One region of the Rhizobium sp. Leaf311 genome, then DNA from elsewhere that is predicted to be linked to it. Evidence: predicted binding sites of a transcription regulator. Region 1 holds the regulator's gene; each other region holds the start of a gene.
What was found. Region 1 encodes LexA, which represses DNA repair genes until DNA is damaged. Its sites were predicted from a motif close to TGTTCNNNNTGTGTTCNG; they were not measured.
Positions count from the first base shown of each region.

Region 1 (3,104 bases):
CAAGCCGGGGAGTGCCGTTTCCAGCCTGCCGATCAGGTGCGCTGCTTATTACAGGCGATACGTTGCGGCGCACCGGCTCGATGGAAATCTGGTTTGGCGGGGAGGGATCCCCCCGCTACAGCGCCAAAGCGGCATTGGACGGCATCGAGCGACCGTGGACCGCTCACCGCAGCTACCAGTGGCGCAGCAAGACCTATGACGCCACCTTGCCAGAGCATATCGCTGCATTGCTTTCCGCCGAGCGATGAAACCTGTGAACGACACCCGCCGCTTACGAATTCCCTGACATACGAAGATCCGCCAATATCTCTCCGACTGCCTTCGCCTCTTCCTCATGATCGCCGTCGCGCCATGTCTCCAGAAGCGCCGCCTCTTGCCACTCCTGCATTGCAGGCAGTGAGAGAAGACGGTCCCTGTACTCCGTGGACTCCGCAGAAAGCACTGTTCCGTATGTCTGAAAGCGGAAAGCGACCGGGCAGAAGAATGCATCCACGGCCGTGAACGTGCTACCCGCCAGGAATGGGCCACCAAAGGACTTCAGACCCTGCTACCAGAGAGCGTCGATACGCGCGATGTCCTGTTGCAGCGATCCGCTGATGGAAGCTGGGCGAATGCGAAGGCCGACACTCATGGGATGCTCGTTGCGCAGCGCCTGGAAACCCGAGTGCATTTCCGCAGCTGCTGATCGAGACCACGCGCGAGCGGCAGCATTGTCTGCCCAAACACCGCTATTTCTTTCAGCCAGATATTCCGCAATGGCGAGCGAATCCCATACGGTGAAATCACCATCAACAAGGCAGGGAACTTTGGCAGTGGGCGAAAAGGTTGAGAAGTCCTTCGCTGAATTGCCGAAAGGAAAAAGGCTTTCTTTGAAACCGATGTCCAGCGTCCGCATCAACACCCATGGACGCAACGACCAAGAGGAGTAATTCTTGTTGGCTATATAAAGATCGTACATATGGCTGCCCTCCGTTACGAACTCCCGTGCTAGCTGAGACGAGCCTTTTGATACAGACCGTTTTGAAGATAGGCCTCTTCAAATTATTTGATGTGTCATGCAGGAGGGTGCGCGACGCTGGACAGCACGATTGCCAGCCAGTCGACTGCGAGAATGGCTAAACCGGTAAGAGCAATGCCCAGCTTCAGGCTCGCGACGTGACGAACGTCCACACGCAAACTAAAACTAGTGAGCCAGCTACATATAGAGGCGCAAAAAGCGGCGCTTCTGGTGTCCAAGACCTGTTGATATCGGACAGGAGTTCAATGTCCGCAAATGTTTTCTCTAGACAGGCATTGCAAAGGGCAGCGGCCGAGGGCGACCGCCACCTCTAGACATAGGAAAAGTCACCGGTCAGTGATAGCGGCGAATAAGGCCGACGAGCTTGCCCTGAATTTTGACGCGGTCCGGTCCAAAAATCCGGGTCTCATAGGCAGGGTTCGCTGCCTCAAGCGCAATTGACGCGCCCTTGCGACGAAAGCGCTTCAATGTCGCTTCTTCGTCATCCACCAATGCAACGATGATATCTCCCGGATTTGCCGTGCTGACATCGCGGATAATGACCGTGTCGCCATCGAAAATGCCGGCTTCGATCATCGAATCGCCTTTGACTTCAAGCGCGTAATGTTCGCCCGCACCAATCATGTCGATTGGCACAACAACGTCATGTGTGTTGTTCTGAATGGCCGAAATGGGAACACCCGCGGCGATACGGCCCATGACAGGGACGCTGACCGAGTTCGAATCATTCGACGCGACGGGCAGGGCTGCTGGTTCAGCCGGTTTGGTTTTGCCGAGGCTACCTTCGATGACGCTCGGCGAGAAGCCACGTTGAGGCTTGCTAGCAGGCGTATAGGACTCAGGCAGCTTGATGACTTCAAGCGCACGCGCCCGATTCGGTAGCCGACGAATAAAGCCGCGCTCTTCGAGCGCTGTGATCAGGCGGTGGATTCCTGATTTCGATGCCAGATCAAGTGCGTCCTTCATCTCATCGAAGGAAGGCGGCACGCCAGACTCTTTCATTCTCTCATGAATGAACAGTAGCAATTCCTGCTGTTTGCGCGTGAGCATGGAGTAACACCCTTAGAGATTCGAGGCGAAGATTCGCGAAACAAATACAGAACGAACACTATATGTTCCATATGTGTTCTGCAATCCCTTAAAAATCAGTGTGCTTGTGACAATTTACATCCATTATCTCGCCCGGCCATAAAACGTTCGGCTTGCAACAGTGGAATGCCCATGCCGACGAAGCGGAAGGACCCCTCATGGCGCGTGAAATCGATCATATCGTAATGCCCGTTGCAGACCTCGGACAAGCACGGGCGCGTCTCTCGGCGCTGGGCTTTACGGTTGCTGCAGATGCAAGGCACCCCTTCGGCACCGAGAATGCCTGCGTCTTTCTCGAAGACGGGCAGTATCTCGAACCCCTGGCAATCGGAGACGCCGCGCAATATTCCAGGGCTTGCGCAGAAGGCAACGCCTTTGTTCGACGCGATGAAGTCTTTCGAAAGCGATACGGGCAGCAGGGGTTTTCCGCAGTCGCCGGAAAAACGCACGACGCAGATGCTGATCATCATAGCTTCGTTGAGGCTGGACTTTCCGGCGGCGACGCATTTTCGTTCAGTCGACCGGTAACATTGCCGGACGGAAGCCGATCTGAAGCGAGCTTTCGCCTGGCTTTTGCGGCAGAAAAGGATGACGGAAATCTGTTCTTCTTCACCTGTGAGCGCGTCAACGCTTTTTCCGCAAAACGGTCCGACCTCACAGCTCACAAAAATGGAGCGACTGGCCTGCGCGAAATAACCCTGCGCTCAGACCGACCGGACGCCTTTGCGCCATTGGTGGAAGCAGCATTTGGTGTGTCGGCAGCAGCCGACTCAACGGGAAACCTCAGCTTTCTTACGCCGGGCGCGGTCATCCGCATCGCCCATGCGCAGACGGTTGCAGAAGAGTTTGATGGGGCCGAGCAAGAGAGCATCCCTGGCCTTTTCGGCGCCGCAGTCTCATTTGCTGTCGCTGATCTCGCCGTGACAGAGTCGTTTCTTGCTGCTAATGGCGTGGAATACACGCGCAAAGGCTCTCGACTGCTGGTTCAGCGAGCGCC
Region 1 is NZ_LMNZ01000020.1:357,820-360,923, reverse strand. It holds gene ASF69_RS18555 (ComEC/Rec2 family competence protein) at 1-248, shown strand, start outside; partial or broken gene ASF69_RS18550 (glutathione S-transferase family protein) at 272-958, opposite strand; gene lexA (transcriptional repressor LexA) at 1,352-2,068, opposite strand; gene ASF69_RS18540 (VOC family protein) at 2,266-3,104, shown strand, end outside.

Region 2 (3,104 bases), on a different contig from region 1:
GGCTCATCGATCGCTGGATTGCTGCAACGCCACAGCCTGCCTTTCACGACGAAATATCGACCATCGGGCGTGTCCGGATACGTCTTGCTCATTCGAACCCAAGCGTCCCTTGCGCCGGTTCCGCATCCTGAGACGGCTTGTCCTCATTTCGACGGGCCAGTTCGATCTGTGCACTGAAGCGGACGTCCACATCCCGATCTGCGATAAACGCGTTGAGGGTTTCGAGGCTGATGCGGTCCCACGGTTTTCCACGATCTGGTCCTGCCGGCACGCGTGGCAGAAGGCCTGGTTCGCTGCTCCATGCCAGGCAATCCACAAGCGAGGTCTGGTTCAACATGTCGCGGAGATGATGAGCCGTAACGTAGGCGTCGGGCATCGCCCGGTGCGCTGGGAGGCCGATTTCATGCACCAGTCCGGTGGGCATTCGTTGATAACGCAGCATCTGATTGGAAAACCGCGGAAGCTCTGGCCAGACACGCAACGCGCACTTCCATGTGCAGATCCAAGGCGTTCCGCCTGTAAATCGTGGCGTGCAATATCGTTGCTCGAAAGCGGCTCGATGAGCTGCCAAGGCGTCGATACGGCCGGGTGGACGGAGAACGGTTGTTGCTATTTCCTTCCAGAACGGAGCATACGCGACTTGGGCATCCAGGATATGATGAATTGCCATCGTGTCGGGTGAAATCGGACGGCCAGGATTGACGAACAGCGCCCCGCGCTCGTCAGTAACCTCCCACTTTCCGCACTCGTCGATCACGACATCCTGCCAGCCGATCTCGCAGACGTCGTTCGGGCCATTGCCTCCTGTTTCGAGATCGATGACGCGTACCCTGGCTTCGATCACTTCGGTGCTACCTTCCTTTAAACTTCAGCATTGGTAAGCGCGATCGGCGTAGGATTGTTCCTGAAATGATGCCTGCGATCAGCACAGCTTGCACACATCGACAGCCGAAGCTGAGGGATTGATCAGGCTACCCTAAAATTTATTTTGTGCGTGGTACGAAACACCGTTCCAAATCTTACTCACTGATTCAATTTGCGAATCTCTCGAGTTGCTAAAAATAGAGGACTGCATTCCTAATTTAGCGCCTCTTGACTCCTGTTGGGTGTAGGAACAGAACGTGAACTTCAACATTGAAAACGGCATGAAGCTGTTCCTGTAAACGACACGAACCGGAAGGATTGCGTGAACGATGGCTGCTGCGCGCGAGCATGTCATAGCCGATCTGCGTGATCGTATTGCCTCGCTGGAAGGCGTGGTCGCGAAGCAGGCGGAATGTCTGCCGTTCGGGGTGAGCGCAATCGACGCGGTGCTTCCAGGAGGCGGTCTCGCGAGAGGCGCTCTTCATGAATTTGCAGGTGGTGGCGCCGGAACCGTCGATGGGGCAGCCGCAGCCCTGTTCGTGGCAGGCGTTGCTGCTCGCACCAAGGGCAAGATCGTCTGGTGCCTGACACGGCCTGACCTGTTTTTTCCAGCGCTCGTGCAGGCAGGTCTTGACGCAAACCGCGTGATCTTCGTGGAAAGCGATCGTGAAGAGGACGTGCTCGCCTCAATGGAAGAGGCACTCTCCTTCGGTGGGCTGGGCGCGGTCGTCGGCGAGGTCGTGCGATTGCCTATGCTGGCGAGCCGGCGGCTTCAGCTTGCAGCGGAGAAGAAGGGAAGCCTGGCGCTCGTTGTTCGCAGATGGCGACGACAGGCAGAAGCCAATGATTTCGGCCAGCCGACGGCCTCGATGACCCGGTGGAGGGTAAGCGTGCTGCCGTCGCAGGACTTACCTGTGCCGGGTGTCGGGCGGGCAAGATGGTTGCTGGAACTGATGCGGTCGCGCGCAGGCGAGTGTGCCGAGTTTATTGTTGGAGCGTGTGATGACCAGGGTCGTATCGATCTACCTTCCGGATCTGTCGACGGATCGCATTCGTCGCGCCGATCCCGGCATTCCGGCTGAACAGGCCATCGCCGTGATCGCGAAATCCGGCTCGAAACGCTGGGTGTCGGCGGCAGATGCTGCAGCGAAAAAGGCAGGTTTACGTGTCGGCATGCAGGCGGCAAAGGCACAGGCGTTGTTTCAGGGACTGATGATGATCGATGCCGATCCGAAGGCGGACGCCGACGCGCTGGAGCGCATCACCTTCTGGGCACTGAGCCAATACTCTCCGATCGTCGCAGTCGATGCGCCTGATGGCATCGTCATGGACACCGATGGCGCCGACCATCTCCGGGGCGGAGAGCTTGCCATGTTGAGCGGGATTGCCAATCGCTTTCGGGGCAGGGGGCTGACGGTCCGTGTCGCCATTGCCGACACATGGGGTGCCGCTCATGCCTGTGCACGCGCCATCACCAGAGAGACGGTCATCGTACCCCGCGGCGAAACCGTCAAAGCGCTCGAGCGATTGCCGATTTCCCTGCTGCGTCTACCTGAAAAGATGGTGGGCGATCTAAGAATACTTGGCTTTCGAACCATCGGTGAGCTTTCTGCGACGCCGCGGGCACCGCTGACACTGCGCTTCGGCCCGGAAATCGCTCGCCGCCTCGACCAGATCTTCGGGCGTATCGGAGAGCCCATCGACCCCATCCGCACGCCCGACCTGATCGAAGTCAGCCGCATCTTCCAGGAGCCGATCGGGGCTGCCGAAACGATCGACAAATATGTCGGTCGTCTGGTCGTCGAACTCTGCAATCAACTCCAGAAAAAGGGCCTGGGTGTTCGCCGCGTCGATCTCATCGTTCATAAGGTCGACAACACGACCCAGGCGCTGCGGGCAGGAACGGCAAAGGCCGCCCGCGATGTCGCCTGGTTGACGAAACTGTTTCGCGACAGGACCGAGAAGATCGATCCGGGCTTCGGGATCGAAAAGCTTACCCTTGCGGCCATCATGGTTGAGCCGCTTGAGGAAACACAGAAGGCGTCGTCGCTTGTCGAAGATGAGATCGCGGACATCACTCCGCTCATCGACATCTTCGGCAACCGTGGACAGCGTGTCTATCGTCTGGCCCCCGTTGCCTCCGATGTTCCCGAGCGCAGCGTTCAGAAGATTGCACCTTTTGCAGATGACGTTGCCGTTTCCTGGTCGCATCACTGGCCGCGTCCGGTGCGACTGCTCGC
Region 2 is NZ_LMNZ01000015.1:6,986-10,089, reverse strand. It holds gene ASF69_RS15010 (hypothetical protein) at 1-92, opposite strand, end outside; gene ASF69_RS15005 (DNA polymerase III subunit epsilon) at 89-844, opposite strand; gene ASF69_RS15000 (ImuA family protein) at 1,194-1,946, shown strand; gene ASF69_RS14995 (DNA polymerase Y family protein) at 1,867-3,104, shown strand, end outside.
Region 2: the regulator LexA is predicted to act here: its motif matches at 1,111-1,128, upstream of ASF69_RS15000 (ImuA family protein).

Region 3 (3,104 bases), on a different contig from region 1:
CGACCAGCCTGCTCCGGCTGCAGACCCACCTCCTTGAAACGGACAAAGGCCGTCATCTTGTGGCTATCGCGCCGAACGGATTTTTCCAGTTTCCTCGCTTCGGCCACATCCGCATCCGCCTTGAACTGCAGCAGCGCCTTGTCCTGCTGTAGACGCCAAAGCAGACGATAGAGCAGCGCAAACCGCGCCGGATCGCTGTGGCAGACAATTGTCTGTGCCAGCTCCATAAAAGCAGCAGGGACGCTCAGCTTTTTTGTTGTCGTTGAGACCGGCAACGGATCTTCTTCTGAAAAACCGAAAAGACCGGCATCCTCACCGCGCAGGTGCCACTCAACATTCTGTGGCGCAATATCGGCAGAAAGAAAGGCTCTGGCGGCATCGCGCCACTCGTCAAAATCCCCCCGGCCCTCCAGAGAAATCCTGTGCATCACAGAAGCGATAATTGTTCAGGCTGTGGCGCAAACATATCGCGCAGATTGGGTCGCTCCGTCAGCTTGCCCGGCGTCCAGCCACCAGCAACGACAAAGGCCTTCACCTTCTTCAACGAAACCCCGAAACGGCCAAGATCTTCCAGACGCAATTGCCGAAAACGGCGGGAGGCCAGAATGGATTTGACGGTTTTGGTGCCAAAGCCAGGCACCCTCAGCAGCATCTCCCGGTCTGCCGAGTTGATATCAACAGGAAAACTCTGACGATTAGCCAGCGCCCATGCCAGCTTCGGATCGATATCGAGATCGAGCATCCCGTCCTTTTGGGTGGAAGCAATCTCATTGATATCGAAACCATAGAAGCGATAGAGCCAATCGGCCTGATAGAGTCGATGCTCCCGCATCAAGGGTGGCTTGATAAGCGGCAGGTTTTTCGACGAATCCGGAATGGGGCTGAAAGCCGAGTAATAGACGCGGCGCAAGCCGTAGCTGCCATAAAGACGCGCGCTGGTCTGCAGGATAGTTGTGTCATTGGCGCCATCCGCACCCACGATCATCTGTGTGCTCTGACCGGCTGGCGCAAATTTCCTGACCCGCTTCGTTCTCAAGGTCGGCTCGCCCGCCTCTTCGATTTTCAACCTGATGTCGGCCATGGACTTACGGATGTTTACCGGCTGTTTTTCCGGCGCAAACCGCCCGATCCCGCTATCTGTCGGAAGCTCGATGTTGATCGACAAGCGATCGGCATAAAGCCCGGCTTCTTCGACCAGTTTCGCGGACGCCTCGGGAATGGATTTGAGGTGAATATATCCGCGAAACCCATGGGTCACCCGCAGCTCTCTCGCCACCCGGACCAGTTCTTCCATTGTGTGGTCTGACGAACGGATGATGCCCGAAGACAGGAAAAGCCCTTCGATATAGTTGCGCCTGTAGAATTCCAGCGTCAGCCAGACCACTTCCTCAACCGAGAATCGCGCGCGCTCCACATTGCTGGATGATCTGTTGATGCAGTAGGCGCAGTCATAAATGCAGAAATTGGTCAGCAGTATTTTCAGAAGGGAAATACACCTGCCATCCGGCGCATAGGCGTGGCAAATGCCCGAACCTTCCGTCGAACCCAAACCGCCGCTATTGGACGAATTGCGCTTCGTCGTGCCACTGGAGGCGCAGGACGCATCGTATTTCGCTGCATCGGACAGGACTGCAAGCCGTTCTTTTATGGACTTTTTCATACATGTTCACTAAATGTTCTTTCCGATCATGTCAATATTTGTCTATCATCAAGTTCTGCATGACAGAAAATGCATGGTTTCAAATTTGCTGGCAATTGGCTTGCGACTTCTGATATAGTCTCGCGAATTGTGATTTTGACTGGTTCCGTAGTTTTGCTCCGGAACCTGTTTCTTTTTGTGTCTGCGGTTACCGCGGTAGAATGCGAAGGAAGAAAAAAATGGTAGAAAAAGTACCGATGACCCAGGGCGGATTCGTCAAGCTGCAGGAAGAACTTCGCTGGCGCCAGCAGGAAGAGCGCCCACGCATCATCGAGGCGATCGCGGAAGCTCGCGCCCATGGTGACCTCTCTGAAAATGCAGAATATCACGCCGCCAAGGAAGCGCAGAGCCACAATGAAGGCCGAATCTCAGAGCTCGAAGATTTGACGGCGCGCGCAGAAGTCATCGATCTTTCCAAGATGTCTGGCACCACCGTCAAGTTCGGTGCGACCATCAAGCTTGTGGACGAAGATTCCAACGAGCAGAAAATCTACCAGATCGTGGGCGATCAGGAAGCAGACGTCAAACAGGGCCGCATTTCCATTTCGTCCCCTATTGCACGTGCCCTGATCGGCAAGGAAGTTGGCGACAGCATCGAAGTGAACGCGCCTGGCGGTTCACGCGGCTACGAAATTCTTTCCATCAACTGGGGTTGAGCATCGACCCGCTCCCTGCGAGACAATCAGTTGCCTTACATTGATTTGAGAAACGTCCGTGTGCTCGCGCCAAATTTCAAGCGCAGGCTCTCAGGCGTGACATCAACGATCATTCAGCTCGTGCCGGTGCAAAACCGGCTCGGGCAACAGGTCGCTGTCATTGGGCCGGGTCTGCCCGAAAGCTTGCCACATGTTCGCTTCCGTGACCTGTGGCGGCTGTGGCAAGCGGGCCCGGATGGGCGGCTTCGCGTGTGGCACGCGCGGCGGAATATCGAAATGCTCCCCGGCATTATCCTGCGCGATCTGTTGCAGATGAAGCTCAAGCTTGTCTTCACCTCGGCATCCCAGCGCAAGCATAGCGGCTGGACGAAATTTCTGATTTCAAAAATGGATGCCATCATTTCCACCAGCAACAAAACGGCGTCCTATATGGCTTTGCCGAGCGACGTCATCATGCATGGCATCGATACTGACCGCTTTTCGCCAGCTGCGGATAAAGCCGAAGTCAAGCGCGTGCTGGGGCTGGACCCCGACCAGAAATATGTGGGTTGCTTCGGACGGGTGCGTCGTCAAAAGGGCACGGACCTGTTTGTCGATGCAATGATTTCGCTTCTTCCACAAAATCCCGGCTGGTCGGCCATTGTTGCGGGTCGCGCAACCGGCCCGCATGTGGAATTTGAAAATGGTCTCAAGGACAAGGTCCGGGCTGCCGGCCTTTCCGAGCGTATTCTTTTCGTGGGCGAGCACAC
Region 3 is NZ_LMNZ01000001.1:682,160-685,263, reverse strand. It holds gene ASF69_RS03270 (UdgX family uracil-DNA binding protein) at 1-428, opposite strand, end outside; gene ASF69_RS03265 (putative DNA modification/repair radical SAM protein) at 428-1,660, opposite strand; gene greA (transcription elongation factor GreA) at 1,879-2,355, shown strand; gene ASF69_RS03255 (glycosyltransferase family 4 protein) at 2,452-3,104, shown strand, end outside.
Region 3: the regulator LexA is predicted to act here: its motif matches at 1,664-1,681, upstream of ASF69_RS03265 (putative DNA modification/repair radical SAM protein).

Region 4 (3,104 bases), on a different contig from region 1:
GGCGAGAGGCCACGAATATGATTGTGCACATCCTGGCTCGATCGGGAAAACTGGATGCGCGTTTCGGCCTTGTCGATCTTGGCAGCGTAGAGAACGCCGTCTTCCGCCTGGGGTGTCAGCGGCAGATCGCCATCTTCCAGTTTCAGCATGGCTTCACGCATCAGCCGCGCACCTGCCAGCATCAGGCTGTCATGCAATTCGCCAGCCGTCATGTTCGGCTCGATGGCGACATGAGCGGTCAGCGCAACGGGGCCGGTATCCAGCCCCTTTTCCATCTGCATCACCATCATGCCGGTTTCAGTATCGCCTGCCATGATGGCGCGTTGAATGGGAGCAGCGCCGCGCCAGCGCGGCAGGAGTGATGCATGGCCGTTGTAGCACCCAAGGCGCGTTCCGCTCAAAATCGCTTCCGGCAGCAGCAGCCCATAGGCGACGACGACCGCGACATCCGCGTTGAGGGCCGTAAACTGCGCCCTGTCCTCTTCCGCCTTGAAATTGAGGGGCGTCAGAACGGGAAGGCCGAGCAATTCGGCAGCCTGATGAACGGGGGATTTCTGCAGATCCAGTCCGCGACGCCCGCCGGGCCTTGGTGGCTGCGTATAGACCGCAGCAATATCATGACCCGCATCGACGAGCGCGCGCAGGGTGGGAACGGAGAATTCCGGTGTGCCCATGAAAATGATGCGCAATGACATGTTCGTCCCCTGCCCTGCTGGCCGCACGTCCAACCTTCAGCCGGAGACCTAGATTTTTGCGCGGGCCGCTTTGGTGAATTTCTTGATGACCATATCCCGCTTCAACCGGGAAATATGATCGATGAACAGGACGCCATTGAGATGGTCGATCTCATGCTGCAGGCAGGTGGCCAGCAGGCCGTCCGCTTCCACTGTCTGCTTCTTGCCGTCCCGGTCGATATATTCAACGGTCAGTGCGGCAGGGCGTTCCACCTCGGCATAATAGTCCGGAATGGAAAGACAGCCCTCCTCATAGGTCGAAACCTCATCGGAAACTTTGAGGATTTCCGGATTGATGAAGACAACCGGCTTTCTTTCCTCGTCTTCGCGGGAAATATCGATGACAAGCATACGGCGGGGAACGCCGATCTGGATGGCAGCCAGGCCAATACCGGGCGCATCATACATGGTTTCCAGCATATCGTCGGCAAGACGCACGATCTCGGCATCCACCTGTTCGACAGGCTTGGATTTCTCGCGCAACAGAGGATCAGGCAGAATAATGAGCGGTTTGATGGTCATGGCTTCCCATAACCCATCTCATCTTTCTAGGAAACAAAAAATAGAGGCCCGGAGATCCTGTTTTAGAGGCAGGTCAGGACTCATTTCGGCCCGATAAATGTTCTTGGTTTGATCTTACGAATCACCGGAAATCTGTTAGATTTGCTCATGAACATTGATCTCGCCGCATTTGGTACCACAGCTTTCAGTCTCGGTAACCTCCAGATATCGGTCGGTGCTTTGCTCGGCATCGTCGTGGCGGGCTGTCTTGTCGCCGCAATCTTCGCCTGGCGCCGCCAACCGCCGCCGGTCGATCAATCCCGCGACGAGATTACCGAACTCTTGAGAACGCAGTCGGAGCTCCACGGTCGTATCGCCGCGATGACCGAAACCTTGAGCGCGCGCCAGAACGAAATGAGCCAGACGTTGAACGAGCGGCTCGATGGCATGTCGCAGCGGATCGGCTCAACTTTGACGGAACAGACGCGCTCCACGCATGAGAACCTCAGCAAGCTGCAGGAGCGGCTCGCGGTCATCGATGCCGCGCAGGGCAATATTCAGGATCTCGCCAAGGACGTGATCGGGCTGCAGGCCATTCTCTCCAACAAGCAGACGCGGGGCGCGTTCGGGCAGGCGCGCATGGAAGCCCTGATTGCCGATGCTCTGCCGTCAGGCTCCTACCAGTTGCAGCCAACCCTCTCCAACGGCTTCCGGCCCGATTGCACCATCAGGATGCCCAACAACGCGCCTCCGCTCGTCATCGATGCGAAATTCCCGCTCGAGGCATGGAATGCGTTGAAGGCCGACGATGCGCCCGAGGCCAAGCGTGCGGCTACACAGCAGTTCCGTCGCGACATGGAAGTGCATATCCGCGATGTGGCTGAGAAATATCTGATTTCCGGCGAGACACAGGATACGGCCTTCATCTTCGTGCCATCGGAATCCATCTTTGCCGACATCCACCAGCATTTTGAGCCGCTGGTGCAGCGCGCGCACCGCTCCCGCGTCGTCATCGTGTCCCCCTCCCTGCTGATGCTGTCCGTTCAGGTCATCCAGTCTGTGCTGAAAGACCAGAGAATGCGCGAACAGGCGCATCTCATTCAGGGCGAAGTCGCGCTTTTGATGGATGATGTACGCCGTCTGGATGAGCGGACCCGCAAGCTGCAAGCCCATTTCGGGCTGGCGCAGAAGGACGTGGATATGATGCTGACCTCTTCGGAAAAGGTTCTGGCACGCGGCGTGAAAATCGAGAGCCTTGATTTTTCGCCGTCCCAGAAGGAAATCGCCCATATTGAGGCCGAGCAGCTGCGCCGTCTGGCCGAGGGCCGCTCCAATGTGGCGAAGCTGAGAGTGGTTGACGACGAGTGATCCACTCGGCAAAGTCTGCGCTCATTCCAACTCGCTTAATCCTTATTTCGGAACAACCCGCATGATCACAGTTTTCGGCTCCATCAACATGGACCTCGTTGCCATTTCCGACCGCCTGCCGAAGCCCGGTGAGACCGTGACGGGCAAGACCTTCTCCACCGCCGCAGGCGGCAAGGGCGCAAATCAGGCGCTGGCTGCGCGGCGCGCTGGCGCTACCGTGAAGATGGCGGGCGCCATCGGCGACGATGCTTTTGCCGCACCCGCCCTCACATTGTTGCGGGACGCGCGGGCCGATCTCGCACTCGTCAAGACCGTCGCCGAGCCCACCGGCACCGCCGTCATCCTCATCGGTGAGGGCGGCGAGAACATGATTTCGGTCATTCCTGCGGCCAATGGCGAGGTCTCGGAGAGCGATGCCGACCGTGCCGTCTCTGAAATGGCGGCTGGCGATATTCTGATGCTGCAATTTGAAATACCGGCACAGGCCATCGAAGCTGCCTT
Region 4 is NZ_LMNZ01000007.1:155,473-158,576, reverse strand. It holds gene fmt (methionyl-tRNA formyltransferase) at 1-695, opposite strand, end outside; gene def (peptide deformylase) at 744-1,256, opposite strand; gene ASF69_RS11150 (DNA recombination protein RmuC) at 1,404-2,603, shown strand; gene ASF69_RS11145 (ribokinase) at 2,665-3,104, shown strand, end outside.
Region 4: the regulator LexA is predicted to act here: its motif matches at 1,355-1,372, upstream of ASF69_RS11150 (DNA recombination protein RmuC).